Regions from separate parts of the Mycobacterium kokjensenii genome, predicted to be linked through region 2. Evidence: predicted binding sites of a transcription regulator. Region 2 holds the regulator's gene; each other region holds the start of a gene.
What was found. Region 2 encodes LexA, which represses DNA repair genes until DNA is damaged. Its sites were predicted from a motif close to CGAACANNTGTTCG; they were not measured.

Region 1 (10,099 bases), 500 kb from region 2:
GCCCACGACGGCGTCCACGCAGGCCTGGGCATCGGCGACGGTGAAATTGATCTCGCCCGACGCCGCGTAACGCTGGTAGTCGGCGGTCAGTTCCGACAGCGGTCGCTGTTGTTCGCCGAGGGCGGCCAGTACGTGCAGGGCGGCCAGCATGCCCGAGTCGGCGCCCCAGAAGTCCCGGAAGTAGTAGTGCGCCGAGTGCTCGCCGCCGAAGATGGCACCGGTCTGCGCCATCAGCGCCTTGATGTAGGAATGCCCGACCCGCGACCGCAGCGGCGTACCGCCGCGCTCGGCGACCAGTTCGGGCACCGCCCGCGACGTGATCAGGTTGTGGATCACCGTGGCGCCCGGTTCGCGCGCCAGTTCGCGGGCGGCGACCAGTCCCGTCACCGCCGACGGGGAGACCGGCTCTCCGCGCTCGTCGACGACGAAACAGCGGTCGGCGTCACCGTCGAAGGCCAGCCCGATGTCGGCGCCACTGTCCCGTACGAACGCCTGCAGGTCGGTGAGATTCGCCGGGTCCAGCGGGTTGGCCTCGTGGTTGGGGAAGTTGCCGTCCAGTTCGAAATAGAGCGGCAACAGCGTGACGGCGTCGACCGACCCGAACACCGCGGGTGCGGTGTGGCCGGCCATACCGTTGCCGGCGTCGACGGCGACGCGCAGCGGCCGTGAGCCGGAGATGTCGACCAGGGAGTGCAGGAACGCCGCGTAGCCGGCCAGTACGTCGCGGTCGGTGCCGCTGCCCGGCGAGCCGTGCCGGCCGGGGGCCGGGTCGACTCCGGCGATCAGCTCGTCGCTGATGCGCCCCAGGCCGGTGTCGGCGCCCACCGGCTTGGCACCCGCCCGGCAGAGCTTGATGCCGTTGTAGGCGGCCGGATTGTGGCTGGCGGTGAACATCGCACCGGGGCAGTCCAGCGATCCCGAGGCGTAATAGAGCTGGTCGGTGGAGGCCAGCCCGATCCGGATCACGTCCAGGCCGCGCGCGGTCACCCCGCCGGCGAAGGCCGCCGACAGCGCCGGCGAACTATCGCGCATGTCGTGGCCGATGACGACCTGCCGGGCACCCTCCTCGGCCATTAGCTGGGCAAACGAGTACCCGACCTCGGCGACAAGGGATTCATCGATCTCCGAACCGACCAGGCCACGTACGTCGTACGCCTTGATCACACGGTGGACAGCCGCAGCGGGCCGAGACATGGACAGGGCTCCTGACGAAGTGGACTCTTGCCGCTCAAGCCTAGCCCGGAACGGGCGATCAGTCCGACGGGTCCGGCAACACGCGCAGGTGGCCGCGCCGGCGACCGGTGGTCTTGGTGGACGAAACGGGCGGCGCCAGCAGGCCGCCACCGGGTCCGGCACCGGATCCTCCCCGGTGCTGCGAATCGCCCGCACCGGCCTGCGGGTACCACCCGCTCGCCGGGGCGGCCCGGCCCGATTCGCCCTCGCGCACCGCTTCGGCGAGAGCAACGAGGTCGTCTTCTTCGGGGGACACCCAGGGCCCCGGGTGGCGGACCATCTCCCAGCCCCGCGGGGCGGTGATCCGGCCCGCGTGACTGAAGCACAGGTCCCAGGAATGCGGCTCGGCGGCAGTGGCCAGGGGGCCGACCACAGCGGTGGAGTCCGAGTAGACGAACGTCAGCGTCGCCACCGCATAGTGCGGACACCCTGGCCGACAGCAGCGGCGGGGAACGTTCACGCGGTCGAGGCTATCGTGGCCGCGCACCGCCGTGGCGCCGGACACGCGCAATGGAGACGCACCCTATGCGCAACCGTTACCATCGCTGCGTGATCGCCACGCGTCGTCGAAGGCGCGGCCGCGAAGCCCGCGGGCCGCTGCTGCCGCCGACCGTCCCGGGTTGGCGCAGCCGCGCGGAACGCTTCGACATGGCGGTGCTGGAAGCCTACGAACCCCTCGAGCAACGCTGGAAGAGTCGTCTGGCGGCACTCGACGTCGCCGTCGATGAGATTCCCCGGATCGCGGCGAAGGATCCGGACAGCGTGCAGTGGCCGCCGGAAGTCGTCGCGGACGGTCCCATCCCCCTGGCCCGGCTGATTCCCGCCGGCGTCGACGTTCGGGGCAACCCGACTCGGGCGCGAATTCTGCTGTTCCGCAAGCCGATCGAGCAGCGCGCTAACGACAGCACCGAACTCGGGGATCTACTGCACGAAATTCTGGTGGCTCAGGTCGCCACGTATCTGGACGTCGACCCCACCGTGATCGACCCGACACTCGATGACTGAAAGGCGCTGACCGCGACGGGTCCGCGCCGACAGCGAACTCAGATGATGCCGCGCTTGAGGCGCCGGCGCTCGCGCTCGGACAGCCCGCCCCAGATACCGAAGCGTTCGTCGTGCGCCAAGGCGTATTCCAGGCACTCGCTGCGCACCGCGCACCGCTGGCAGATCTTCTTGGCCTCCCGGGTGGAGCCGCCCTTCTCCGGGAAGAACGCCTCGGGGTCGGTCTGCGAGCACAGCGCGCGATCCTGCCACTGCTCGTTGGTGGCCGACTCGGGATCGAACGGATCGAACTCGTCGTAGTCCTCGGGTTGCGGCACCAGGCTCAGATGCGGCCGGTTGGGCATCGGCTCGACCGTCTCCGACGGGGTCATCTCCACACCGGCGTGCGACGTTCCTCCCATCACGCCCCAAAGGTGCTCATAGGACATGCTCGGCCTCCTCACCTCGTAGCGCGATACTGATATTCGGCCCGCTTGCCGCCACTGCCAGCCGTTCCAATTCGAACATGTGATCGAATCTCGGTCTGCGACACCGAAATCGGCTGCCAACCGGGAAATGACACTGATGTGATTAGACACGCACCCGACGTGCCCGGTCAAGCCGAACGGCCGAATTCCTTACCATCTCGTGACTCATTTCCGACGTGTCTGATACCGGCGAGTCCTTGTCATCTACCCCACATCGGCCGATCGGCGTGTCACAGCCGGACTCTCAGGCTCGCGTGACGGCGGTCCGCCACACCGCCCCCGAGACCGCCAAAGGTACTGTCGTGCGCTGTGAAGGTCACGGTTCTCGTCGGCGGGGTCGGCGGCGCCCGATTCCTGCTCGGCGTCCAGAAGTTGCTGGGGTTGGGCCAGTTCGCCGCCGCCTCGGACGGCGACGAGGCCGGCCCGCACGAGCTGACCGCCGTCGTCAACGTCGGCGACGACGCCTGGATGCACGGTGTGCGCATCTGTCCCGATCTGGACACCTGCATGTACACCCTGGGCGGCGGCGTGGACCCGGAGCGCGGCTGGGGCCACCGCGACGAAACCTGGCACGCCATGGAGGAGTTGGCCCACTACGGCATGCAGCCGGACTGGTTCGGCCTCGGCGACCGCGACCTGGCCACCCATCTGGTCCGCACCCAGTCGCTGCGAGCCGGCTATTCACTGACCGACGTGACCGCGGCACTGTGCGAGCGATGGCGACCGGGCGCACGGCTGCTGCCGGTCACCGACGACAGCTGTGAAACCCACGTCGTGATCACCGATCCCGACGACGAGACCCGGCGGGCGATTCACTTCCAGGAGTGGTGGGTGCGCCACCGCGCCCAGGTACCCACCCACGGATTCGGCTTCGTCGGTGCGGAGAAGGCCACCGCGACACCCGATGTGGTGGCGGCGATCACCGATGCCGACGTCGTGCTGGTCGCCCCGTCCAATCCCGTGGTCAGCGTCGGTGCGATCCTGGCCGTGCCGGGGGTCCGGGCGGCGCTGCGCTCGACATCCGCGCCGATCGTCGGCTACTCCCCGATCGTCGCCGGGAAGCCGTTGCGGGGCATGGCAGATATCTGCCTGAGCGTGATCGGACTGGACTCCACCGCACGGGCGGTGGGCGAGCACTACGGCGCACGCAGTCAGACCGGCATCCTGGACTACTGGCTGGTGCACGAGGGCGATCCCACCGAGGGCATCGACGGCCTGACGGTCCGCTCCGCACCGTTGCTGATGACCGATCCGGCCGCGACGGCCGAGATGGTGCGCACCGGACTGGATCTCGCGGGCGTGCGATGACCGAGCACGGCAGCGCCGCCAAAGTCGAGATCCTGCCGGTCACCGGGCTCGGCGAGTTCCGGCCCGGCGACGACCTGGCGGCCGCGCTGGCGTCGGCCGCACCGTGGTTGGCCGACGGCGACATCGTGGTGGTCACCAGCAAGGTGGTGTCCAAGTGTGAGGGCCGCATCGTGCCGGCTCCCGGCGACGCCGAAGCCCGAGATGCGTTGCGCCGCCAACTGGTCGAAGCCGAAGCGGTCCGGGTCCTGGCCCGCAAGGGCCGCACCTGGATCACCGAGAACCGCATCGGACTGGTGCAGGCCGCCGCCGGTGTCGACGGTTCCAACGTGGGCTCCGACGAACTCGCCCTGCTCCCGGTCGATCCCGATCGCAGCGCCGCCGCACTGCGCGCCGGACTCACCGCACGGCTCGGCGTCGAGGTGGCGGTGCTCATCACCGACACGATGGGACGCGCCTGGCGCAACGGCCAGATCGACGTCGCGATCGGGGCGTCGGGCCTGACCGTGCTCAACGGCTATGCCGGATCCGTCGACCGGCACGGCAACGAATTGGTGGTCACCGAGGTGGCCGTCGCCGACGAACTGGCCGCGGCCGCCGACCTGGTCAAGGGCAAGCTCACCGACGTACCGGTGGCCGTGGTGCGCGGAATCGCCAGTCCCGACGACGGTTCCACCGCCGCCGCACTGGTGCGCTCGGGCACCGACGACCTGTTCTGGCTGGGCACCGCCGAGGCGATGGAGGCGGGCCGGATCCAGGCCCAACTGCTGCGCCGTTCGGTGCGTACCTTCACCGACGAGCCGGTGCCGGCACAGCTGGTGACCGACGCGGTGGCCGATGCGCTGACCGCCCCGGCACCGCACCACACCCGGCCCGTTCGATTCGTCTGGCTGCAGCGGCCCGACGTCCGCATTCGGCTGCTGGATGCCATGGCCGCCAAGTGGCGGGCCGACCTGACCGCCGACGGCCGGTCACCCGAGGCTATCGACGCCCGGGTCTCGCGCGGCCGAATCCTCTACGACGCACCGGAAGTCATGATTCCGATCATGGTTCCCGACGGGGCCCACCACTACCCCGATGCCGCGCGTACGGCCGCCGAGCGCACCATGTTCACCGTTGCGGCCGGCGCGGCCGTCCAGGGACTGCTGGTCGCATTGGCGGCGCGCGGGGTGGGCAGCTGCTGGATCGGCTCCACCATCTTCACCCCGGATCTGGTGCGCGCCGAACTGGATCTTCCCGACGACTGGGAGCCCTTGGGCGCCATCGCGATCGGCTATCCGACCGAGCCACTGGAGCCGCGTTCGCCGGCGCCGGTCGACGAACTTCTGGTGCACCGGTGAGCCTGCACGATTCCGCCGTGGCGGCCCTGACGGGCTGGGCGGCACCGGATTCCGCACAGGACTCGTTGCGGCACGCGGTACTGGCGTTCCTGGCCGCCCGCAGCGACGCCTGTCGGCGCGAATGCGAGCCCGGGCACATCACCGCCTCCACCCTGGTGCTCGACCACACCGGCTCACACGCCCTGCTGACCCTGCACCCGCGGGTCGGCCGCTGGCTGCAGCTCGGTGGGCATTGTGAGGACACCGACGTCGACGTCACCGCCGCAGCGCTGCGCGAGGCCACCGAAGAGTCCGGGATCGCCGGGCTGCGGCTCGCCCCGCAACTGGCGGCCGTGCACGTGCACCCGGTGACCTGTTCGTTGGGCGTGCCGACCAGACATCTGGATCTACAGTTCGTGGCGCACGCGCCGGCCGACGCGCAGATCCGCGTCAGCGACGAATCGCTAGCCCTGCGCTGGTGGCCGGTGCACGCGCTTCCCCCGGACGCCGACGACGCCCTGGTTCATCTGGTGGGGCAGGCCCTCGCCCGCACGCGATAGCCCCCTTCCCTGCGTTGACACTGCGGCTATGGCGGGAAAGTGCGAGAAGGGTGCGCCCTGAGCGCAGAGTGAACGGGGAATCGGCTCAGACGTCGCTGGAGTAGCGGATCCCGCAGTCCGGAATCGACACCCCGGGCCAGACCCGGGCACCGCGCAACAGTTCGCAGCGCGCCCCGATGTCGGCGCCGTCGCCGATCACCCCGTCGCGGATCAGCGCACGCGGGCCGATGCGGGCACCGAATCCGATGATCGACCGCTCGATCACGCTGCCCGCCTCGACCTTGACGCCGTCGAAGATCACCGCGCCGTCGAGTCGGGCACCCGGGCCGATCTCGGCGCCCCGGCCGACCACGGTTCCGCCGATCAGGACCGCTCCGGGCGCCACCGAGGCGCCGTCGTGCACCAGTGACTCGCCACGCTCACCGACCAACGCCGGGGACGGCGCGATACCGCGGACCAGATCCGCCGAGCCCCGGACGAAGTCCTCGGGTGTGCCCATGTCACGCCAGTAGCTGGTGTCGACGTAGCCGCAGACCTTGACGCCGTCGGACAGCAGCCCCGGGAACACCTCGCGTTCCACCGAGACCGGCCGTCCGCGCGGGATCCGGTCGATGACCTCGCGGGACAGTACGTAGCAGCCGGCGTTGATCTGATCGGTCGGCGGGTCCTCGGTCTTCTCCAGGAACGCGGTGACGCGGCCGTCCCGGGTGGGAACACAGCCGAACGCCCGCGGGTCGCCCACCCGCACCAGGTGCAGGGTCGCTTCGGCGCCCTGTTCGCGGTGGTAGTCGTGCAGGTCGATCAGGTCGGCCCCCGAGAGCACGTCGCCGTTGAACACCATCGCGGTGTCGTGGCGCAGCTGCGAGGCGACGTTGGCGATTCCGCCGCCGGTACCCAGCGGCTCCTCTTCGGTCACGTACTCGATCTGCAGGCCCAGATCCGAGCCGTCACCGAACTCCTCGGAGAACACCGCCGGCTTGTAGGAGGTGCTGAGCACGACGTGTTCGATGCCGGCGGCCGCGATCCGCGACAGCAGGTGGGTGACGAACGGCAGCCCCGCCGTCGGCAGCATCGGTTTGGGCGCGGACAGGGTCAGCGGCCGCAGTCGCGTCCCCTTGCCGCCGACGAGGACGACCGCGTCGACCTTGCTCAATGTCACGGTTGTCCCTTCGTCAGTTTGCGGCGGGCATGGCGTACCGCCAGGTGCGAACGCACCGCCAGCGCGCCGCGCATGCTCCAGCGCAACGGCGCCCGCCACCAGCCGGTGTGCCGGTCGGCCAGATAGGTATAGGTGCTGCGGTGATGCGCGGCCAGGTTACGGGCCGGGTCCTTGCCGGTGGCGTGCCCCTTCTGGTGCAGCACCTCCGCCGAGGGCACATAAACGTTGAGCCAGCCGGCCTTGGCCAGCCGGTCCCCCAGGTCCACGTCTTCCATATAGAGGAAGTACCGGTCGTCGAAGCCGCCGATCGCGTCGAATGCCGCGCGGCGCACCAGCAGGCACGCCCCCGACAGCCACCCGACCGCGCGCTCGCTGGGTTCCAGGCGCTCCTGCCGGTAGGCCCGGCTCCAGGGATTGTTCGGCCACAGCGGTCCGACGACGGCGTGCATGCCCCCGCGCACCAGGCTCGGCAGGTGACGCGCCGAGGGATACACCGAGCCGTCGGGTTCGCGGATCAGCGGGCCCAGCGTCGCGGCCTGCGGCCACCGGTCGGCCGCGGCCAGCAGTTCGTCGATGCTGCCCGGTCCCCACTGGACGTCGGGGTTGGCCACGATCAGGAATTCCTCGCGCTGGGCGCCGTCGGCGTCGAGCCGTGCCACCGCGGCGTTGACCGCGCCGCCGTAGCCCAGATTGGATCCGGTGCGCAGCAGTTCCACGTCGGGATAACGCTGCACGGCGGCTTCCGGTGCCCCGTCGGTGGAGCCGTTGTCGGCCATCACCACCCGCACCGGGCGCTCGGTGGCCAGCGACAACGACGCCAGGAAGCGATCCAGATGCCACCCCGGCGAATACGTCACCGTCACCACGGGTAGGCCCTCACTCACGGCGTAGAGGTTATCTGGCGACCGCGGCGGACAACGCATCGCTCCACCGCCGCAGCGGTGTCAGGCCCGCCTTCGCCGACTCGACACCCGACAGCGCGGAGTAGGCCGGCCGGGCCGCCGGTCGCGGGTTCTGCGCACTGCTGACCGGGCGGACCCGCTCCGGATCGGCGCCGACCGCGGCGAACACCGCGCGGGCTTGGTCGAAGCGACTGACCGCGCCGTCGTTGGCGGCGTGCAGCACCCGGGCGCTGGGTGGTGCGGCGGCCAGGGCCAACAACGCATCGACGAGGTCACCGGTGTAGGTCGGTGAACCGACCTGGTCGTCGACCACCGCGACGTCGGCGCCCGCGGCGGCCCGGTCCCGCATCACCGCGACGAAATCGGAGCCACCGGCGGCACCGGTGTACACCCAGGAGGTCCGCACCACCAGCGCGTCCGCCGATCCCGTCAGCACGGCCTGCTCCCCGGCCAGTTTGGTGCTGCCGTAGACCGACAGCGGCCGGGTGGCGTCACCCGGCTCGTACGGGCGCGGTGGCTCGCCGCCGAAGTCACCGTCGAAGACGTAGTCGGTGGAGATGTGGATCAGTCGCGCCCCGGCCCGCGCGCAGGCGGCCGCCAGGTGGCCCGGGCCGGCCGCGTTGACCGCGTGGGCGCGCTCCCGGTCGGTCTCGGCGGCGTCGACGGCGGTGTAGGCGGCACAGTTGATCAGTACGTCGCCCGGCCGCAATGCAAGGCCGTCGACGGCGGCGGGGTCGGCGATGTCACAGTCCGCCGAGGTGAGGGCCAGCGTGTCGAGGCCGGCCTGCGCGGCACGGGCGGTCAGGAAGGTGCCGACTTGGCCGCCGGCGCCGGTGATCACGATGCGCTGCAGAGTGGTCATGGGGGCGAGCCTATGCGGCGGCCCCAGCGCCGAACCTGGCACGCCGAATTCGGCTACCGCCGATACAGCAGTTACGCAAGTAATCTGAAGTGATGCCTGCGCAACGTGTGGTTCGCTTGATCGCCGCGGCGGCAGCCGTCGCCATCGTCCTGGGCACCGGGGTGGCCTGGAGCCAGGTCCGGTCGTTCGAGGACGGCATCTTCCACGTCTCGTCGCTGGCGTTGGGCAACGGCGGATCCGACGGCGCGGTCGACATCCTGCTGGTCGGGATGGATAGCCGCACCGATGCCCACGGCAACCCGCTGACCCCGGAGGAGTTGGCCGCGCTGCGGGTCGGCGACGACGAAGCCACCAACACCGACACCATCATCCTGGTCCGGATACCCAACAACGGGAAGTCGGCGACGGCGATCTCGATTCCGCGCGACTCCTACGTCGCGGCGCCCGGCCTGGACAAGACCAAGATCAACGGCGTGTACGGCGCCACCCGACTGGAGACCGCCGACGCCCTCGTCGAAGCGGGCATGGACCCGATCCAGGCGCAGGCCCGCGGCACCGAAGCGGGCCGTGAAGCGCTGATCCAGACGGTGGCCGACCTGACCGGCGTCACCGTCGACCACTACGCCGAGATCGGCCTGCTGGGGTTCGCGCTGATCACCGACGCGCTCGGCGGCGTCGACGTCTGCCTCAACGAGCCGGTCTACGAGGAACTCTCCGGGGCGGACTTCCCGGCCGGCTGGCAGCGCCTCGGCGGCGCCCAGGCGCTGAGCTTCGTGCGGCAGCGCCATGGGCTCCCGCACGGCGACCTGGATCGGGTCCGGCGCCAGCAGGTGGTGATGGCGTCACTGGCCCACCAGGTCATCTCCGGCAAGACCCTGTCCAGCCCGGGCACGCTGTCGCGACTGCAGTCGGCGGTGCAGCGCTCCGTGGTGCTGTCGGCCGGCTGGGATGTCATCGACTTCGTCACCAAATCCCAGGACCTGGCCGCGGGCAAGGTGGCGTTCGCGACCATCCCGGTCCTCGAAGAGGCCGGCTGGAGCGACGACGGCATGCACAGCGTGGTGCGTGTCGACCCCACCCAGGTGGCCGACTGGGTGGCCGGCCTGCTGCACGACCAGGACGAGGGCAAGACCGAACAACTGGCCTACAGCCCCGAGAACACCACCGCCAGCGTGTTCAACGACACCGACATCAACGGTCTGGCCGCCGCGGTCTCGGGGGTGCTCGACGCGAAGGGATTCGGCACCGGCGCCGTCGGCAACTACGAATCCGAGCACGTGGCCGCCAGCC
Region 2 (10,099 bases):
GTGGCGATTTGCTGGCCCGGATTCACGAATTGGGTCGGGTGCAGCAGGCCGAGTACGGGGAGGGCGGCACCAGAGTCCGCGCCCGGGTGCCTGCGGCACTGGCCGCCAGCCTGCAGGAATTCGCTGCGCTTTAGGCGTTTGCCGTCCCGGTGCGATAGGCTGGCAGGCACGCGTCGTGGAACGCTTACTCACCGCCGTCACGGACTTCGATTCCGATTCAGCAGGCGTGTGAAGCTCTTCTCGCGGCGATCGCTATTGCCAACAGGCAATCTCGCCAACCCCTGTGTTGCAGACAGACCGGTGCCGCCATGGCGGCCACTGCAGCACAACCGATGCCGGAAAGGCATGTAATGACCACCGAATCCTTCGCCGAACTCGGCGTGCCCGCAGCGCTCGTCGCTGCACTGAACGACCGCGGCATCACCGCACCGTTCCCGATCCAGATCGCCACGCTGCCGGACAGTCTGGCCGGCCGCGACGTACTCGGCCGGGGCAAGACCGGCAGCGGCAAGACGCTGGCCTTCTCACTGCCGCTGGTCGCACGACTTGCCGGTGAGAAGCGTTACCGGGCCCGCCCGAGCGGACTGGTGCTGGCTCCCACCCGGGAACTGGCCACGCAGATCACCGCGACGCTGGAACCGTTGGCGGCGGCCAGCGGGCTGACGGTGACCACCATCTTCGGGGGAGTCTCGCAGAACCGTCAGGTCAGCGCGCTCAACGCCGGGGTGGACATCGTGGTGGCCTGCCCGGGGCGCCTGGAAGACCTGATGAAGCAGAAGCTGATCACGCTGGACGCGGTGCGCGTCACCGTGCTCGACGAGGCCGACCACATGGCCGACCTGGGTTTCCTGCCCGGCGTCACGCGGATTCTGGCCGCGACTTCGGAAACCGGTCAGCGCCTGCTGTTCTCGGCGACCTTGGACAACGGCGTGGACAAGTTGGTCCGGCGGTTCCTGCGGAATCCGGTGTCGCACTCCGTCGACGAGATCGACGCACCGCCGCCCGCGATGACCCACCACGTGTTCCACGTGTCTGGTCTGCAGGACAAGAAGGAACTGGTGCAGCTTCTCGCGTCGGGAACCGGACGACGAATCCTGTTCCTGCGCACCAAACATCAAGCCCGAAAGCTGGCCCGGCAGTTGACCGAATCCGGTGTGCCCTCGGTCGATCTGCACGGCAACCTGTCGCAGCCCGCCCGCGAGCGCAATCTTGCGGCGTTCACGACCGGTGACGTGCGGGTACTGGTCGCCACCGATATCGCCGCCCGCGGTGTCCACGTCGACGAGGTCGAACTGGTGGTGCATGTGGACCCGCCCGCCGAACACAAGGCGTATCTGCACCGGTCCGGGCGTACCGCACGGGCCGGCAGCGCCGGTGACGTCGTCACCGTGGTGCTGCCCGAACAGCGGCGCGAGACCCAGATGCTGCTGCGGCGTGCCGGGATCACCGTCGCCCCGCAACAGGTCGGTGCAGACTCGGAACCGGTGCGCGATCTGGTGGGGGAGGTCGCGCCGTTGCGCGCGCCCGCGCCGGTGGCACCGAAGACCGCACCGCCGGCCCGTGCCCGGACCGCGGACAACGCCTCCGGCCGCCCGGGCCGTCCGCGACGTCGTCGTGGCGGTGGTAGCGGCGGTGGCGCCCCGCAGCAGGGCGGGCAGACCGATGCCCGACGCCGGCAGCGCAGCGGGTCCGCGGGGCGGCGCCAGGCGGGGTAGCGGCCGGCCGACGGCAACCACCGCTTCGCCCAACCATCCGGTTGGTCTATTCTCGTCGGAAAGTTCCCCTCGACCGGAGGTCAGGCAATGAGCGCCGCAGTCAAATACCAGCGAACCCTGTTCGAACCCGAGCACGAACTGTTCCGGGAGTCCTACCGGGCCTTCCTGGAGCGGCACGTCGCGCCGCACCACGACCAGTGGGAGAAGGACAAGATCGTCGACCGCTCGGTCTGGCTCGAGGCGGGCAAGCAGGGCTTCCTGGGCATGGCGGTGCCGGAGGAGTACGGCGGCGGCGGCAACCCCGACTTCCGCTACAACACGATCATCACCGAGGAGACCACCGCCGGTCGCTACAGCGGGCTCGGCTTCGGGCTGCACAACGACGTATGTGCGCCCTACCTGCTGGAACTGTGCAACGAGGAGCAGCGGAAGCGCTGGCTGCCGAAGTTCTGCACCGGTGAGCTGATCACCGCGATCGCGATGACCGAGCCCGGCACCGGCAGTGACCTGCAGGGCATCAAGACCCGCGCGGTCAAGCAGGGCGACCACTACGTGCTGAACGGGTCCAAGACGTTCATCACCAACGGCATCAACTCCGACCTGGTGATCGTCGTCGCCCAGACCGACCCGGAGAAGGGCGCCCAGGGCTTCAGCCTGCTGGTCGTGGAGCGCGGCATGGCGGGCTTCGAACGCGGCCGGCACCTCGACAAGATCGGCCTGGACGCCCAGGACACCGCCGAGCTGTCCTTCACCGACGTGCACGTCCCGGTGGAGAACCTGCTCGGCGAGGAGGGCATGGGCTTCATCTACCTCATGCAGAACCTGCCGCAGGAGCGCATCTCGATCGCGATCATGGCCGCCGCGGCCATGGAGGCCTCGCTGGAGCAGACCATCCAGTACACCAAGGAGCGCAAGGCGTTCGGCAAGCCGATCGGCAGCTTCCAGAACAGCCGGTTCGTGCTGGCCGAGCTGGCCACCGAGGCCACCGCGGTGCGGATCATGGTCGACGAGTTCGTCCGACTGCACCTGGACAAGAAACTGACCGCCGAGCAGGCCGCGATGGCCAAGTGGTACACCACCGAGAAGCAGGTGCACCTGATCGACCGCTGCCTGCAGCTGCACGGCGGTTACGGATTCATGCGGGAATACCCCATCGCGCGGGCCTACCTGGACTCGCGGGTGCAGACGATCTACGGCGGCACCACCGAAATCATGAAAGAGATCATCGGGCGCAGCCTCGGCGTGTAGCAGCGGGACTCCGACGCAACAGCGGAGTGTGTAGCAGGGCATCTTAGGGGGTGCGACCAGCGTATTTGGTCGCACCCCTTGCTCTGTTCGGGGGCGTGGATTCGGCATCATTTCGGCATCGGGTAGGTATCTGTTTTCGCAATACCCATGACATGGCTTCGAAATTCAGGCCGATTGCGGGAAAGTCTTAGCCGGAAATATTTGCGTCGATATTGATGCCTGGGAGGGCTGGTGACTAGTCGGAAAGATCGGTTCGACAAGACGGCGGTGCGCATGGCGCTCGGCCTCGCGGCGACGGTCACCGTGCTCTTGTCGGTGCAGACGGCCGCGGCGACACCCGACGGCGATGCCCATGACGCGATCACCGCGGCATGGCAGTCCGCCGGCGGTGACGGTTCTCCGCTGGGAGCGCCCAGAGGTGAGGTGCACCCCGCCGGAATCGGCTTCGCGCAGGACTTCGCCGGTGGCACCATCTACTTCACCCCGGAAACCGGCGCCAAGACCCTCTACGGCGCGATCCTGGACAAGTACGAGTCGCTGGGCGGCGCGGCGAGCGCCGGCCTGGGCTTCCCCAGCAGTGACGAGGTACCGGGCCTGGTGCCCGACAGCCGGGTGGCGATCCTGTCCGGCGCCGACAATCCGGTGATCTTCTGGACACCCGAGCACGGCGCACACGTGGTGCGCGGACCGATCAACGCGGCCTGGGACAAACTGGGCAGCTCCACCGGAGCACTCGGGGTCCCGGTCGACGACGAGAGCTACGAGGGCGCTGTCGTCACCCAGAAGTTCAGCAACGGCGTGCTGTCCTTCGACAGCGCGACGAAGACGTTCACCGCGGTACCCCCGGAATTGGCGGCGCAACTCGCCGACCTCGCCGCCCAGCCCGACCCGGCGGCGGCCATCGACCAGGCCTGGCGTGCCGCCGGCGGGCCGTCCGGGCAGCTGGGCGCCAAGCAGGGCGATGAGTACGCGATCGGCGAAGACGGCGCGGGCCAGGACTTCGCCGGCGGCAAGGTGTACTTCAGCGCCGCGACCGGTGCCGGCGTCGTCGACGGTGAAGTCTTGGACAAGTACGAGTCGCTGGGCGGCCCGGACGGCAGCGATCTGGGATACCCGATCACCAGCACCGCCGACGGCGCCTTGAGCGGCAGCAGGTTCAGCGCGTTCTCCGCCGATGACGAACCGGTGATCTTCTTCAGCCCCGACAACGGCGCCTTCGTGGTCCGCGGTGCGCTCAAGGCCGCCTGGGACAAGCTCGACGGCGCCACCGGCAAGCTCGGTGCACCGGTCGGTGACCAGAGCCTCGAGGGGGATGTGACCTCGCAGAAGTTCACCGGCGGGACGATCTCCTGGAACCAGGCCACCCGTACCTTCAGCAGCGAGCCGGCCGACCTGGCGAAAGGTCTGTCCGGGCTGCAGATTCCCGGGATGACGCTGCCCGACGGCAGCTCGACCACCGCGACCGGCGCGGGCGACGAGACGCGCTGGAATTGGATGTGGGTGTTGATTCCGGTCGCCGTGCTCGCGGTGCTCGGCGTGTTCGCCGGTGCGGCCATGTGGTGGCAGCGGCGGCGGGCGGTTGTGGTGCCCGAGAGCACTCCGGTGGCCGCGCCGCGGCCGCCGACGGCGCCGCTGCCGACCACCGATGACTACGACTACGACGACGATGACGAGCGGTGGGCGCACCACGACGCACGCGGGGACTACCAGGACTCGCGTGAGGACTACCGCGAGTCGCGTGAGGACTACCGCGACGAGACGCGGGAGAACGAGGGCATGGTCCGGTTGCCGAGCCGCTACGGCACCTCGACCTACGCGCCCGAGCCCGAACTGCCGTCGGCTCCCGACGCGCCGTGGCTGCACTACGGCGACCACGAGGCCGAGGCCGAGGCCGAGGCCGAACTCGACGATGACGACGACACCGACACGGCGCCGACGCGGGTGGTGGCCGAAGAGGACTTCGGCACCGGTCGTCATGCCGTGGGCCACGCGAGCGCGCCGAGCGAATCGCCGGCCTTCGGGGGTGGCGAATCGTATCCCTACGGGTCTGCCGCGGAACCCCGCGGGTTCGGCGGTGCTGCCGAGCCGCGCGCGTTCGGTACCGAGGAGTCGGTCCATCCGGTGATGCACCTGCCGCTCGACGACCCCTACCAGCAGCCCGCGGGTTATCCGATCAAGGCGAACATCGGCTCGGGGCTGTACTACACCCCGCAGAACGCACTGTATGAGGACACCCTCGCCGAGATCTGGTTCGCCACCGAGGACGCCGCGCGGCTCAACGGTTTCACCAGAGCGAACTGATCACTGCAGCGGCAGCGGAAGGTTGTGATCGCGCCGGGGCCGAGGACCGAAGATCCGCCGCTGCTCGGCGGTGATCGCGATGTCGTCGATGCTGGACTCGCGGCGGCTCATCCGGCCGTCTGATGCGAACTCCCACAGTTCGTTTCCGTAACTGCGCCACCACTGGCCGTGCGCGTCGCGGCATTCGTACTGATAGCGCACCGCGATCCGGTTGTCCTGGTAGCACCACAGTTCCTTGCGCAGGGCGTAGTCGAGTTCAGCGGCCCACTTGCGGCTCAGGAACGCCTCGATCTCGGCGCGCCCGGTGATGAACTCATCCCGGTTACGCCACACCGAATCCTCGGTGTAGACCGACGCAACACGGGCCGGATCCCTTGTGTTCCAGGCATCTTCAGCGGCTTGCACCTTGCGTCGCGCCGATTCCTCGTCGAAGGGCGGGCAGGGCGCGAACATGGTCAGATCTTGCGGATGACGGTGACGACCTTGCCCAGAACCACCGCGTCGTTGCCGGGAATCGGGTCGAACACCGGATTGTGCGGCATCAACCACACCTGGCCGCCGGTGCGTTTGAAGGTCTTCACGGTGGCCTCGCCGTCGATCATGGCGGCCACGATGTCGCCGTTGTCGGCGACGTTCTGCTGGCGCACCACCACCCAGTCGCCGTCACAGATGGCCGCGTCCACCATCGACTCGCCCACGACTTTGAGCAGGAACAGCTCGCCTTCGCCCACCAGCTCGCGGGGGAGCGGGAAGACGTCCTCGACGGCCTCTTCGGCCAGGATCGGCCCGCCCGCGGCGATTCGGCCGAGGACCGGGACGAAGGTGGGCTCCGGCAGGGAGTCCGAGCCGGCGAAGTCGGTGCGCTGTGCCGTCTCTGCGACGGTCGTGTCGTCATGGCCGCGGACGTCCACGGCACGCGGCCGGTTGGGGTCGCGGCGCAGATAGCCCTTGCGCTCCAGGGTCCGCAGCTGATGGGCGACCGACGAGGTCGAGGTCAGTCCGACGGCATCACCGATCTCGCGGATGCTCGGCGGGTAGCCCCGCTCGTTCACCGACGCGCGGATGACGTTCAGGATGGTGCGCTGCCGGGCGGTCAGCGCGGAGTCCGGGCCCGCAGAGTTGCTGCTGTCACTCATAGCGGCGAATCTAGTCGCACGACCGAGAAATATCAAACATGTGTTCGAGACGTGTCGTGCGGGCGTTCGAACGCGGCGGGGTGATGTCGGGGGTGTTCGCTAACGTTTTCGATAACGATTCGATCAGGTGTTCGACATCGAACGTCTGATCGATTAATCTTCGAACAGTCGAGCGAAAAGGGTCGCCGACGCCGAGTGAGGGAGAACCGCGCATGATGCTCATCGACACGATTGCCCCGGGCTTCGAATCTTCCGAATCGTTCGAGGCCGAGCCGATCCTGGTCCATCGCGGTCGCATCACCTCCGGTCGGGCGCAGCCGGTGCGCACCCGTGCGGCGCGGCCGGTCCGGTCGCGGCCGGCGGTCGCACCACTGCAGTACCGCGGAACCGGGGTGCTGATGTCGCGGACACCGCACCGGCCGCAGTCGGTCCGGGCCATCACCCCGGGAACCACCGTCGTGCTGGCCCTGGTCGCCGCGGCGATCACGGTATGGCTCGGGATGATCGTGCAGTTCGGTGCGCCGGTGGCCGCCGGTGACTCCGCGGTGCCGGACCGGCTGGGCGTCGTACGGGTGCACAACGGGGAGAGCCTGCAGCACTTGGCCACCCGGGTGGCGCCGGACGCGCCGACGGGTCAGGTCGTCGAGCGCATCCGGGAGCTCAATGCTCTGGATTCGGTGGTCCTGGTCGCCGGACAGACGCTGATCGCCCCGTTGGGCTGAGATCGGTGTCGACGCTTCGGGGGCTTGCGGGCACTGCGGGGTACGACTGTCGAGCCGCGCAGGTACGCTCGCAGTTGTCCCAATTGCCCCGGGTTCCCCAGCTGTCGGGGGAGCCGGGTTCCCCGTACGGCGAAGGAGCGGTGATGCACTGCCCGTTTTGTCGCCATCCAGACTCCCGAGTGGTGGACTCCCGCGAGACCGACGAAGGCCAATCGATCCGGCGGCGTCGTTCCTGCCCGGAATGCGGCCGGCGGTTCTCCACCGTGGAAACCGCGGTGCTGGCCGTGGTCAAGCGCAGCGGCGTCACCGAACCGTTCAGTCGCGAGAAAGTGGTCAGTGGAGTCCGTCGGGCCTGCCAGGGTCGCCAGGTCGACGACGATGCACTGAACCTGTTGGCCCAGCAGGTCGAAGACGCGGTTCGTGCGGCGGGCTCGCCCGAGATTCCCAGCCACGAGGTGGGCCTGGCGATACTGGGCCCGCTGCGTGAACTCGACGAGGTGGCCTATCTGCGGTTCGCGTCGGTGTACCGTTCGTTCTCCTCGGCGGCCGACTTCGAACGGGAGATCGAGGCCCTGCGCGAACATCGCGAAGCACCGTCCGCCGGTTGAGCCGTGCCGGCCTGCGACGCGCATTAGGCTGGCGTTCATGGCACCCGAGTTGCATCCCAATCTTGCCGAGTTGGCATCGCTGCTGGGGACCTGGTCGGGTCGGGGGCGCGGGGTGTATCCCACCATCGATTCGTTCGACTACCTCGAAGAAGTGGTGTTCTCCCACGTCGGCAAGCCGTTTCTGATCTACGGACAGAAAACGAAGTCGGTCGCAGACGGGCTGCCCCTGCACGCCGAGACCGGATACCTACGGGTGCCCGAGCCCGGCCGGATCGAATGGATTCTGGCGCACCCGAGCGGGATCAGTGAGATCGAGGTCGGCAGCTACACGCGAACCGAGCACGGTATCGACCTGGAGATGTCGGCATCGACCATCGGGCTGGCCCCCAGCGCCAAAGAGGTCAGCGTACTGAGCCGTCACTACCGCCTGACCGGCGACGAACTGTCCTACACCCTGGACATGGGTGCGGTCGGCCAACCGGCGCAGAACCACCTGGCGGCGGCGCTGCGCCGGACCGGCTGAGACCCCGCGGCGGCGCTCAGTCGTCGTCGCGGTTCTTCTTCGCCTCCTGGGCCAGGAATCGCTCGAATTCGGCACCGAGTTCGTCGGCGCTGGGCAGTTCCTCGTCGCGCGCCAGCAACGAGCGGTTCTGCTGGGCGTCGAGGAACGCGTCGTACTGGCGTTCCAGTGTCGCCACGACCTGCGCGACTTCGGCACTGGCCGCCACCTGCTCGTCGATTTTGGCGCGAATCTCGGCGGCCGCGGAGTGCAGTTCGTCCAGCGGCAGGTCCAATGCGCCGGTCACCGCGGCCTGTTTGAGCAGCGCCGCCGCCGCTTCCGGATAGTCGGTCTGGGCCACGTAGTGCGGCACGTGCACGGTGAAGCCGGCCACCTCGTGGCCGTGCTGGGCCATCCGGTACTCCAACAGGTTCGAGGCGCTACCGGGGACCTGCACCTCGGTGATCCACGGGGTGAAGTCGCTGATCAAGTCCCGGTTGTTGGAGTGCGCGGTCAAGGTCACCGGCCGGGTGTGCGGAACCGCCATCGGAATGGTGCCCAATCCGATCGTGCGGCGCACGCCGAGTTGCTCGGCCAGCAGACGCACCGCGGTGATGAAGCGTTCCCACTTCAGGTCGGGCTCCATGCCCGCCAACAGCAGAAACGGTGTACCCGCGCTGTCGCGCAGGGCGTGCAGGCTTAGCTCCGGCTCCTGGTAGTGGGTGAAGTGATCCGTTTTGAACGTCATCACGGGCCGCCGGGAGCGGTAGTCGAGCAGATCGTCGATCGCGAAGGACGCCACCAGTTCGCTGTCCAGGGCGGTCTTGAGGTGACGGGCAGCCAACCGGATGGCGTGGCCGGCATCGGAGAAGCCCTCCAGGGCGTGGATCAGGACCGGCCCCTCGCCGTCGGCGGACATCAGCTGCGGCGCCGGAAACTCCAGCTCGTACATGCCGCTCTGCTGAGCCTGGTACTGCCGGTCCCGGTCGGGACCATGGTCCGGGTAATCGGCCATCGCCTTCGCCTCCTCGTCGTGCGGATCCACGGCACGGATCGCATTATCTAGTGTCCCTCACCGGGGGCAGGCACCGAAAACGGTGCGCGCATGTGTTCGACAACGTACGGGGTCGCCCCGGGCATTCCGCGGCGGGGATGTGTTCGCTCAGCGATGAAAGCGCCCGGCCGCGACGTCAACTGCGGAACTGCTGCAAGGCACGCATCTTGTTCATCACATCCAGGGCGGCGTTCTTGTAGGCCTCGGAGAACGTCGGATAGTTGAACACCGCGTCGACGAGGTATTCCACCGTGCCGCCGCAGCCCATGACGGCCTGGCCGATATGCACCAGTTCGGTCGCATTGGTGCCGAAGATGTGGACGCCGAGCAGCGCCAGGTCCGTCGTCGACACCAACAGCTTGAGCATTCCGTAGGAGTCGCCGGCGATCTGCCCGCGGGCCAACTCCCGATACCTGGCCACCCCCACCTCGTAGGGAATCGCCTTGCGGGTCAGTTCCGATTCGGTCGCGCCGACGTAGGAGACCTCGGGGATCGAATAGATCCCGATCGGTTGCAGGGCGGTGATCCCGTCGGTCGGCTCGCCGAACGCGTGGTAGGGGCGAGCCGGCCCTGCTCCATCGAGGTGGCGGCCAGCGCCGGGAATCCGATCACATCACCGACGGCGTAGATGTGGTCCACCGACGTCCGGAACATTCCGTCGACGACGATGCGACCCCGTTCGTCGGTCTGCAGCCCGGCATTGGCCAGTTCGAGGTGGGCGGTGTGTCCTTGGCGGCCGGCCGAGTACATCACCGTCTCCGCCGGAATCTGCTTGCCGCTGGCCAGCGTGGTGACCGTGCCGTTCGGGCTCACGTC
Region 3 (10,099 bases), 660 kb from region 2:
ACGTCACGGTGCGCCGGGTGGTGGTGGGCGACCGGCCGGCCGATCAACTCATCGAGCAGTCCCGCCAAGCCCAGCTGGTGGTGGTGGGCAGCCACGGCCGCGGCGGCTTCACCGGCATGCTGTTGGGTTCGGTCAGCCAGGCGGTGGTGCAGGCGGCGCATGCGCCGGTGATCGTCGTCCGGCCGACCTGACCCAGCCTCAGCCGACGGTCAGCGCGTCGGCCTCCCGGCGTGCCGCGACGGCCTGCTGCGCGGCCGGTGACGGCCGGGGCAGCACCCGCTGCGGCCACCAGAACCAGCGGCCCAGCAGCGCGGCGATCGACGGCGTCATGAACGAGCGGATCACCAGGGTGTCGATCAGCAGGCCGAGCCCGATGGTGGAACCCACCTGGCCGATCACCTTCAGGTCGGAGACCAGCATCGACATCATGGTGAACGCGAACACCAGACCCGCCGAGGTGACCACCGAGCCGCTGCCGCCCATCGCGCGGATGATGCCGGTCTTGAGTCCGCCGTGCAGCTCTTCCTTCATCCGGGAGACCAGCAGCAGGTTGTAGTCCGAGCCCACCGCCAGCAGGATGATCACGCTCATCGCCAGCACCATCCAGTGCAGATCCAGCCCGACGATGTGCTGCCAGATCAGCACCGAGAGACCGAAGGATGTGCCCAGCGAGAGCAGCACCGTGCCGACGATCACCGCCGAAGCCACCACCGCCCGGGTGATCAGCAGCATGATGATGAAGATCAGGCAGAGCGAGGCGACGCCGGCGATGATCAGGTCGTAGGCCGACCCGTCCTTCATGTCCTTGAACATGGCCGCGGTGCCGCCGAGATAGACCTTGGAGCCCTCCAACGGGGTGCCTTTGAGCGCCTCGTGCACGGCGTGCTTGATCGGTGCGACGTGGCTGACGCCCTCCGGCGACATCGGGTCGCCCTCGTGGCTGATGATGAACCGCACCGCGTGCCCGTCGGGCGACAGGAACATCTTCATGCCGCGCTTGAAGTCGGGGTTGTCGAACGCCTCCGGCGGAAGGTAGAACGAGTCGTCGTTCTTGGACTCGTCGAACGCCTTGCCCATGGCGTTCTGGCCCTCCATCATCTTCTCCATCTGCAGCTGCAGGCCCTCCATGGTGGACTGCATCTTCAGCTGGGTGGTGCGCATGTTCGACATCGTCTCGATCATCGGCGGCATGATCTCGAGCATCCGCGGCATCAGCCGGTCGAGGTTGTCGATGTCGGGCAGGACCTTTTCGAAGTCCTCGGTCATCGCGTCGATGCCGTCCATCATGTCGAAGATCGACCGGATCGACCAACAGATCGGGATGTCGAAGCAGTGCGGCTCCCAGTAGAAGTAGCTGCGCATCGGACGCCACATGTCGTCGAAGTCGGCCATCTCGTCGCGCAGTTTCTGGATGTCGTCGAGCATGATGTGCATCTTGGTGGCCATGCTGTGGGTGGTCGCCGACATCTCGCGGGTCACGTCGAGCATCTGCTTCATGCTCTCGATCGAGACCAGCATGTCGTCGCCCATCTTGAGCATGTTGCGCATGCTGTCGAGCTGGTACTTCATGTTCAGCTGCTGGGTGGTGCCCTGCATGCTGATCGCGAACGGGATCGTGGTGTGCTCGATCGGGGTGCCCTGCGGGCGGGTGATGGCCTGGACCCGGGCGATGCCCGGCACCTCGAACACCCGCTTGGCGATCCGGTTGATGACCAGGAAGTCGGCCGGGTTGCGCAGGTCGTGGTCGGTCTCGATCATCAGCAGTTCCGGGTTCATCCGGGCCTGGGAGAAATGCCGGTCCGCGGCGGCGTAGCCGATGTTGGCCGGCACGTAATCCGGCATGTACACGCGGTCGTTGTAGTTGGTCTGGTAGCCCGGCAGGGTGAGCAGCCCGATCAGGCAGACCCCGGTGGTGGCCGCCAGCACCGGGCCCGGCCAGCGCACGATCATCGTGCCGATCCGCCGCCAGGACCGGATCCGCATCGCCCGCTTGGGCTCGAGCATGCCGAAGCGGCTGGCCAGCGCGACCACCGCGGCGCCGAAGGTCAGCGCCGCCACGACCAGGACTACCATGCCGATCGCCAGCGGAATGCCCAGCGACTGGAAGTAGGGCAGTCGGGTGAAGTGCAGGCAGAAGGTGGCGCCGGCGATGGTCAGCCCCGAGCCCAGGATCACGTGCGCGGTGCCGTGATACATGGTGTAGAAGGCCGTTTCCTTGTCCTGCCCGATCGCTCGGGCCTCCTGGTAACGGCCGAGTAGGAAGATCGCGTAGTCGGTCGAGGCGGCGATGGCCAATGTCACCAGCAGGTTCACCGCGAACGTCGAGAGCCCGATGATGTTGTGGTAGGCCAGCAGCGCCACCACGCCGCGGGCGGAGCTCAGCGAGAACACCACCATGCCCAGCACCAGCAGCACCGTGCCGATCGACCGGTAGATGGACAGCAGCATGGTGATGATCACCACGAACGTCAGTGCGGTGATGAGCTGCAGGCTCTTGTCGCCGGCGATGTGCTGGTCGGCGTTGAGGGCGGCGCCGCCGGTGACGTAGGCGTGCACCCCCGCAGGCGCCGGGGTGTCGGCGACGATCTTCTGGACGGCCTCGACCGACTCGTTGGCCAGGGTCTCGCCCATGTTGCCGGCCAGATACACCTGGACATAGGCGGCCTTGCCGTCCGGGCTCTGCGAGCCCGCCGCGGTCAGCGGGTCGCTCCAGAAGTCCTGGACGTGCTCGACGTGGGTGTGGTCGGCCTCCATCTTGGTGACCAGCTCGTCGTAGTAGGCGTGCGCGTCCTCGCCGAGCGGTTCGTCGCCCTCGATGACCACCATCGCCGAGCTGTCCGATTTGAACTCGTCGAACACCTTGCCGATGCGCATCATCGAGATCATCGACGGGGCATCCTTGGGCGCCATCGAGACCGCGCGGAGTCTGCCGACCTCTTCGAGCTGCGGCACGATGACGTTCACCAAAACGGTGATTGCCACCCAGGTCAGGATGATCGGGATCGCCAGTCGGCGAATCCATTTGGGAATACCGCCGCGCTCGGGTCGCCGCGCGGCCGGCAGGGTGTCGGTCGGAGCGTCGGGGGCGGAGTCGTTGCTGGTGTGTTTGCTCATGCGGATTTCACAATGCAGAAGGTCTGGGCGCTGACGGGGCCGGTGGCGATGCGTTCGTCTTTGACCTCACCGTCGATGGTGACCCGGCAGCCGATGGTGGCGCCGTCACCCTGCGCGACGATGTTGGGGCTGACCGCCGGGTTGGTGGTCGACAGGGTCAGCGACCACGGCAGGCTGGCCCCGTCGAGGCGTTGCGGGGTGGCGTCGAGGTCCAGGTAGTTGATGTCGGCGTAGGTGCCGTCCGGACTGAAGATCTCGTAGACCACGATCTTGGGGTGAAAGGGCTTGGTGTCCTCGAACGGGGCAGCGCTGGAACTGCTGTCGTCGCCGCCGAAATAGCTGCGGACTCGGTGCACGACACCCACGCCCACCGCGAGAACCACAACGATGAGCAGGGGGAGCCATGCGCGTCTGAGAACGCCGAACATGAAAGCGGTGGCCCTTTCGGATCGTGCCTGAATCTGACACAGATTAGTGCATCAAAGTTCTTTTTCACACCCGACGAAGCCTTGATCGAATATATGTTCGATATTCTGTGGGGTGTGGGTTGGGATAGTGGGCCGCCGAGCTGGGCGGAGATGGAGCGAATACTCGATGGTAAGTCTCGTCACACCGGTGTTTCGGCCGGTGCGACGCGGGATCGCGACCCGTCGATCTCCCGTCCGGAACCACCACCCCGGCCGGTGTCGGCGCACCCCTACGCCGAATTGCATGCGCACTCGGCGTACAGCTTCTTAGACGGGGCCAGCAGCCCGCAGGAGCTGGTCGCCGAGGCCGCCCGGCTGGGGCTGCGGGCGATCGCGCTGACCGATCACAACGGGTTGTACGGAGTGGTGCGGTTCGCCGAGGCCGCCGCCGAGCTGGCGGCCGAGGGGCAGCACGTCGCCACGGTGTTCGGCGCCGAGCTGTCGTTGGGGGCGTCCGTCTCCGCGCGGGCCCGCACCGAGGACCCGGACCCGCCCGGCCCCCATCTACTGGTGCTGGCCCGCGGCCCGGAGGGCTATCGGAGATTGTCCCGGCAGATCGCCGCCGCGCACCTGGCCGGCGAGAAGGGCAGGCCGCGTTTCGACCTGGACGCGCTGACCGAGGCCGCCGGTGGACACTGGCACATCCTGACCGGCTGCCGCAAGGGGCACGTCCGCGCGGCGCTGGCCGCCGGCGGGGTCGAGGCCGCCTCCGCCGCGCTGGCCGACCTGGTGGACCGGTTCGGAGCCGGCCGGGTCGCTGTGGAGCTGACCCGGCACGGCGAGCCGTGCGACGACGAACGCAACGCCGCGCTGGCCGGCCTGGCGCCCCGGTTCGGGGTAGGGCTGGTGGCCACCACCGGTGCGCATTTCGCCCGGCCGGACCGGGGCCGGCTGGCGATGGCGCTGGGTGCGGTGCGGGCACGCCAGTCGCTGGATGACGCGGCCGGGCGACTGGCCCCGCTGGGCGGGTCGCACCTGCGGTCCGGCGCGGAGATGGCCCGACTGTTCGCGGCCCACCCGACGGCGGTGCCGGCGGCGGCCGAGCTCGGCGAGCGGTGCGCGTTCCCGCTGGCGCTGATCGCCCCGCAACTACCGCCCTTCCCGGATGTACCGGCCGGCACTACCGAGGACGGCTGGCTGCGGCGGTTGACCCTGGCCGGCGCCGCCGGGCGCTACGGCCCGCCCGAGCGGGCGCCGGCCGCCTACTCCCAGATCGAGCGTGAGTTGGAAGTCGTTGCGCAACTGGGTTTCCCCGGATACTTCCTGGTGGTGCACGACATCACCCAGTTCTGCCGGCGCAGTGACATCCTGTGCCAGGGCCGGGGATCGGCGGCCAACTCCGCGGTCTGCTACGCCCTCGGCATCACCGCGGTGGATCCGGTGGCCAACGGGCTGCTGTTCGAACGGTTCTTATCCCCGGCCCGCGACGGCCCGCCCGACATCGACATCGACATCGAATCGGATCGGCGCGAGGAGGTGATCCAGTACGTCTACGCCAAATACGGTCGCGACCACGCCGCCCAGGTGGCCGATGTCATCACCTACCGGGGCCGCAGCGCGGTACGCGACATGGCCCGTGCGCTGGGCTATTCGCCGGGGCAGCAGGACGCCTGGAGCAAGCAGCTGAGCCGCTGGGGGAGGGCCGGCCGGGAGGCCGCCGATCTGCACGGCATCCCCGAACAGGTGGTGGAGCTGGCCGACCAGGTCGCCGATCTGCCGAGGCATCTGGGCATCCACTCCGGTGGCATGGTGATCTGCGATCGGCCGATCGCCGACGTGTGCCCGGTGGAGTGGGCCCGGATGCCCGGGCGGAGCGTGCTGCAGTGGGACAAAGACGACTGCGCCGCAATCGGTTTGGTGAAATTCGACCTGCTGGGGCTGGGCATGCTTTCGGCGTTGCACTACGCGATCGACCTGGTGGCGCAGCATTGCGGTGTCGAGGTGGACCTGGCCGCGATCGACCTGTCCGAACCGGCGGTCTACGAGATGCTGGCGCGCGCCGACACCGTCGGGGTGTTCCAGGTGGAGTCGCGCGCCCAGATGGCCACCCTGCCGCGGTTGCGCCCACGGGAGTTCTACGACCTGGTGGTGGCGGTGGCGCTGATCCGCCCCGGGCCGATCCAGGGCGGGTCGGTGCATCCCTACATCCGCCGCCGCAACGGCATCGACCCGGTGACCTACGAGCACCCGTGTATGGCGCGAGCGCTGGAGAAAACCTATGGGGTGCCACTGTTTCAGGAGCAGTTGATGACGCTGGCGGTGGACTGCGCCGGGTTCACCGCCGCCGAAGCCGACCAGCTGCGCCGTGCCATGGGATCCAAGCGCTCCCCGGAGCGGATGCGCCGGCTACGGGACCGGTTCTACGACGGGATGGCCGAGTGTCACGGCATCACCGGAGCGGTGGCGATGCGGATCTACGAGAAGCTGGAAGCCTTCGCCAACTACGGATTTCCGGAGAGCCATGCGATGAGCTTCGCGTCGCTGGTGTTCTATTCGGCCTGGTTCAAGCTGCACTATCCCGCGGCGTTCTGCGCCGCGCTGCTGCGGGCTCAGCCGATGGGCTTCTACTCACCGCAGTCGTTGGTCGCCGACGCCCGCCGGCACGGGGTGCCGGTACACCGCGGTTGCGTCAACGCCAGCCTGGTACACGCCACATTGGAATGCGGCGGCACGCAACTCCGGCTCGGCCTGGGGGCCGTGCGGGGCATCGGCACCGACCTTGCCGAGCGGCTGGTGGCCGACCGGGAAGCGCATGGACCGTTCACCTCGATGCTGGATCTGACCGCCCGGGTGCAGCTTTCGGTGCCGCAGGCCGAGGCGCTGGCGACCGCCGGCGCATTCGACTGCTTCGGCGGGAATCGCCGGGAGGCGCTGTGGGCGGCCGGGTCGGTGGCGGGGCAGCGGCCGGACCGGCTACCCGGGGTCGGCGTCGCCACCGGTACCCCGGCGCTGCCCGGGATGAGCGAGATCGAGCTGGCCGCCGCCGATGTCTGGGCCACCGGGGTCTCACCCGACAGCTTCCCGACCCAGTTCCTGCGCGCCGATCTCGATGCGCTCGGGGTGATTCCGGCCGAGCAGCTGGGAGGCGTCCCCGACGGCACCCGGGTATTGGTGGCCGGGGCGGTGACGCACCGGCAGCGGCCGGCGACCGCCCGCGGGGTCACCTTCGTCAACCTCGAGGACGAGACCGGGATGGTCAACGTGCTGTGTACGCCGGGAGTGTGGACGCGCCATCGCAAGCTGGCGCAGACCGCGACGGCACTGCTGGTCCGTGGCCGGGTGCAGAACGCCGCCGGGGCGGTCACCGTGCTGGCCGATCGGCTGGGCTCCCTGGAGTTGACCGTGGGTTCGCGCTCCCGGGACTTCCGGTAGCCGCCGGCGGTAGCCTCCATTCATGAACCTCAACTTGTCCGCCGACGAAGTCCTGACCACCACCCGATCGGTCCGCAAGCGTCTCGACCTCGACAAGCCGGTTCCCCGCGAGGTGCTGATGGAATGCCTCGAGATCGCCTTGCAGGCACCCACCGGTTCCAACGCCCAGGGCTGGCAGTGGATGTTCGTCACCGACCCGGTCAAGAAGCAGGCGATCGCCGATATCTACCGCGCCAACGCCCTGCCCTACCTGAACCAGGAGAAGCCCGGCTACGGCGAGGGTGACGTGCGCACCGAACGGATGGGGTTCGTCAGCGATTCGGCCAAGTATCTGGCCGAGAACCTCCAGGACGTGCCGGTGCTGCTGATCCCGTGCCTGGAGGGCAAGCCCGACACCGGGGGACTGGGGTTCAGCGCGTCGTTCTGGGCCTCGCTGTTCCCGGCGGCCTGGAGCTACTGCCTGGCGCTGCGTAACCGCGGACTGGGTTCCTGCTGGACCACTCTGCATCTGCACGGCGACGGCGAGAAGCAGGCCGCCGAGGTACTCGGCATCCCCTACGAGCAGTACAGCCAGGGCGGGCTGTTCCCGATCGCCTACACCAAGGGCACCGACTTCAAACCGGCCAAGCGGCTGCCGGCGGACCGGGTGGTGCACTTCGACACCTGGTGATCCGGCCGGCGATCACGGCGCCACTGTCGGGTTATGTCACGCCCTCCGGCCGATCGCGTGCCATAACCCGACATTCGGTGCGGCCGAACTACACCCCGCCGGGAAAGCCGTGCTGGCGCCACGCCTCGTAGGCCGCCACCGCGGCGGCGTTCGACAGGTTCAGCGACCGCCGTCCGGGCAGCATCGGGATGCGAAGCCGCCCGGTGATGTGCGGGTCGGCCAGGGTCTGCTCGTCGAGCCCGGTGGGTTCGGGACCGAACATCAGGACGTCGCCGGGTTCATAGCGCACGTCGGTGTAGGCGGTGGCCGCGCCGGTGGTGAACGCGAAGACCCGGGCGTCGCCGAGGGCCTCCCACGCCGCCGGCAACGACGGGTGGACCCGCACCCACGCGAGGTCGTGGTAATCCAGACCGGCCCGCCGCAGTTTCGGCTCGGACAGATCGAATCCCAAGGGCTCCACCAGGTGGAGTTCCGCGCCGGTCGCCGCCACCATCCGGATCGCGTTACCGGTGTTGGGCGGAATGCGGGGTGAGTAGAACAGCACCCGGATCATGGGGTCGATCATGACAGCCCGTCGATCTGTTTGCTCGACCGGAGTTCGCAGTGGCACGCGAAGGTCTCGAAAAGTGTTCTGTTAAGTAAAGATTCTGGTCATGCCTGGTACCGACTGTCATACTCGTGCAATTGCTATGCCGTGAATCACACCGCAACCCGCCGCGCGGGTGCGATGTCCGCAAGAGTCCGATGAATGAGGCGCAGACGGTGAGTTCCAGTCGAGCGGTCGGCGTACCGGCCACTGGCCGGTGACGCTCTTCGACCACCCGGAAGGGGTGGAGCAGGCCCCGGGCGACCCGGTAGACCGCGATCATCAGCCCGGTGCCGCGACAGTCAAGCGGCCGTCGCGATGGTCGGTGCGCAACTGGCCGGTGCGATGGAAGGTGCTGGCGATCGCCCTGCTGCCGCTGTCGCTGGCCGGGCTCTTCGGCGGCCTGCGGGTCTCGACCGCACTCGCGGACTCCAACCGGCTGCGGCTGATCGCCGACCGTGCCGAGATGATCCCGGCGATCACCAATTACATGTCGGCACTGGGTGATGCACTGGTGGCCGCATCGTCCGACGGCGACGCCGAGGGCGCCCGGAAGAACTTCGAGAACCGCAAATACGAGCTGCAGTCGAGACTGTCGCACACTGACGTGGCCGCCGACGTGCGGTCCGGGGTGGACACCCTGATCGACCGCGGCCAGGAACTGCTGACGCTGGTGTCGACCACCGGGGTCGGGCTGCGTGACGAGGTGACCGGCTACGCGCCCATCCTGCTGACCGCCGAAGACGCCATCATCGGATCGGTCCGGTCGGACGGTGAACAGATCCGGGCGCAGACCGAGGGATTGAGCCGCGCAGTCGGTGCCCGCGGCCAGATGATGATGCAGGAACTGCTGGTCAACCGTGGCGGTGAGCTGCCCGACCCGGAGTTGCGCACCTCGATGATGACGCTGGCCGGCACCGAGCCGTCCACGCTGTTCGGGATGGCCCAGGTGCTCGGTGTCGACTCACCGGAAGCCAAGTCCCTGCAGCAGCAACTGGTGACCCGGATGGCGATCATGTCCGACCCGGAGCAGGTGCTGCCGAACAACCCGGTGCTGCGGGACTCGATTCGCACCACCGACCAGATCGCCGCCCGGCTGATCGCCGAGAACACCGGCGCGGTCACCTCGGCCGTCGAGGACCGCGCCGAGGCCCGCCGCGCCGCCGCGTTGCGCGACGTGGCGCTGGTGCTGGCCGCGATCACCGCCACCCTGCTGGCGGTGTGGCTGGTGGCGCGCTCGCTGGTGCGTCCGCTGCGCACTTTGCGGGACAGCGCCTTGCAGGTGGCCCACACCGACCTCGAGCAGGAGATCGCCCGGCTGCGTGCCGGCGAGCCCGGGTCGGATCGCGACCCCGACCCGTTGCCGGTCTACACCACCGAGGAGGTCGGACAGGTCGCCCACGCCGTCGACGAACTGCACGCGCAGGCCCTACTGCTCGCCGGGGACGAAGCCCGGCTGCGGCAGCTGGTCAACGAGATGTTCGAGACGATGTCGCGGCGCAACCGATCCCTGGTCGACCAGCAGTTGGCGCTCATCGACCAGCTGGAGCGCAACGAGGACGACCCCGACCGGCTGGAGAGCCTGTTCCGGTTGGACCATCTTGCCGCCCGGATGCGGCGCAACGGGGCGAACCTGCTGGTGCTGGCCGGTGCGCGCACACCCCACGAACGGGGCCGGCCGACACCGCTGGCGACGTTGATCAGTGCCGCCGCCTCGGAAGTCGAGGGCTACGACCGGGTGCAGACGGTATTGGTGCCCGACACCACGGTGACCGGCGCGGCCGCAGCCGACTGCGTGCACCTGCTCGCGGAATTGATGGACAACGCATTGCGCTATTCGGCGCCGACGGAACCGGTCCGGGTGGTCGCCGGATTCGAGAGCGACGGCGG

Region 1: a site for LexA is predicted at 2,736-2,749, ahead of cofD (2-phospho-L-lactate transferase). Genes of this name have one in related genera too.
Region 3: a site for LexA is predicted at 3,629-3,642, ahead of RCP38_RS14730 (error-prone DNA polymerase). Genes of this name have one in related genera too.

What each region holds. Positions count from the first base shown of each region.
Region 1 covers NZ_OY726394.1:2,974,919-2,985,017, forward strand. Annotated here, with positions in the region: gene RCP38_RS13915 (phosphomannomutase/phosphoglucomutase) at 1-1,194, opposite strand, end outside; gene RCP38_RS13920 (DUF3499 domain-containing protein) at 1,253-1,693, opposite strand; gene RCP38_RS13925 (metallopeptidase family protein) at 1,759-2,238, shown strand; gene RCP38_RS13930 (WhiB family transcriptional regulator) at 2,277-2,663, opposite strand; gene cofD (2-phospho-L-lactate transferase) at 3,012-4,010, shown strand; gene RCP38_RS13940 (coenzyme F420-0:L-glutamate ligase) at 4,007-5,347, shown strand; gene RCP38_RS13945 (NUDIX hydrolase) at 5,344-5,886, shown strand; gene manB (mannose-1-phosphate guanylyltransferase) at 5,972-7,045, opposite strand; gene RCP38_RS13955 (glycosyltransferase family 2 protein) at 7,042-7,929, opposite strand; gene rfbD (dTDP-4-dehydrorhamnose reductase) at 7,940-8,809, opposite strand; gene RCP38_RS13965 (LCP family protein) at 8,899-10,099, shown strand, end outside.
Region 2 covers NZ_OY726394.1:2,477,619-2,487,717, reverse strand. Annotated here, with positions in the region: gene hflX (GTPase HflX) at 1-134, shown strand, start outside; gene RCP38_RS11525 (DEAD/DEAH box helicase) at 351-1,715, shown strand; gene RCP38_RS11520 (acyl-CoA dehydrogenase family protein) at 1,803-2,963, shown strand; gene RCP38_RS11515 (sunset domain-containing protein) at 3,195-5,264, shown strand; gene RCP38_RS11510 (nuclear transport factor 2 family protein) at 5,265-5,717, opposite strand; gene lexA (transcriptional repressor LexA) at 5,720-6,400, opposite strand; gene RCP38_RS11500 (LysM peptidoglycan-binding domain-containing protein) at 6,613-7,122, shown strand; gene nrdR (transcriptional regulator NrdR) at 7,266-7,730, shown strand; gene RCP38_RS11490 (peroxynitrite isomerase) at 7,768-8,253, shown strand; gene RCP38_RS11485 (proteasome assembly chaperone family protein) at 8,270-9,244, opposite strand; partial or broken gene sthA (Si-specific NAD(P)(+) transhydrogenase) at 9,420-10,099, opposite strand, start outside.
Region 3 covers NZ_OY726394.1:3,139,277-3,149,375, reverse strand. Annotated here, with positions in the region: gene RCP38_RS14745 (universal stress protein) at 1-191, shown strand, start outside; gene RCP38_RS14740 (MMPL/RND family transporter) at 199-3,114, opposite strand; gene RCP38_RS14735 (MmpS family transport accessory protein) at 3,111-3,542, opposite strand; gene RCP38_RS14730 (error-prone DNA polymerase) at 3,657-6,953, shown strand; gene RCP38_RS14725 (nitroreductase family protein) at 6,976-7,623, shown strand; gene RCP38_RS14720 (tRNA (cytidine(34)-2'-O)-methyltransferase) at 7,712-8,176, opposite strand; gene RCP38_RS14715 (HAMP domain-containing sensor histidine kinase) at 8,427-10,099, shown strand, end outside.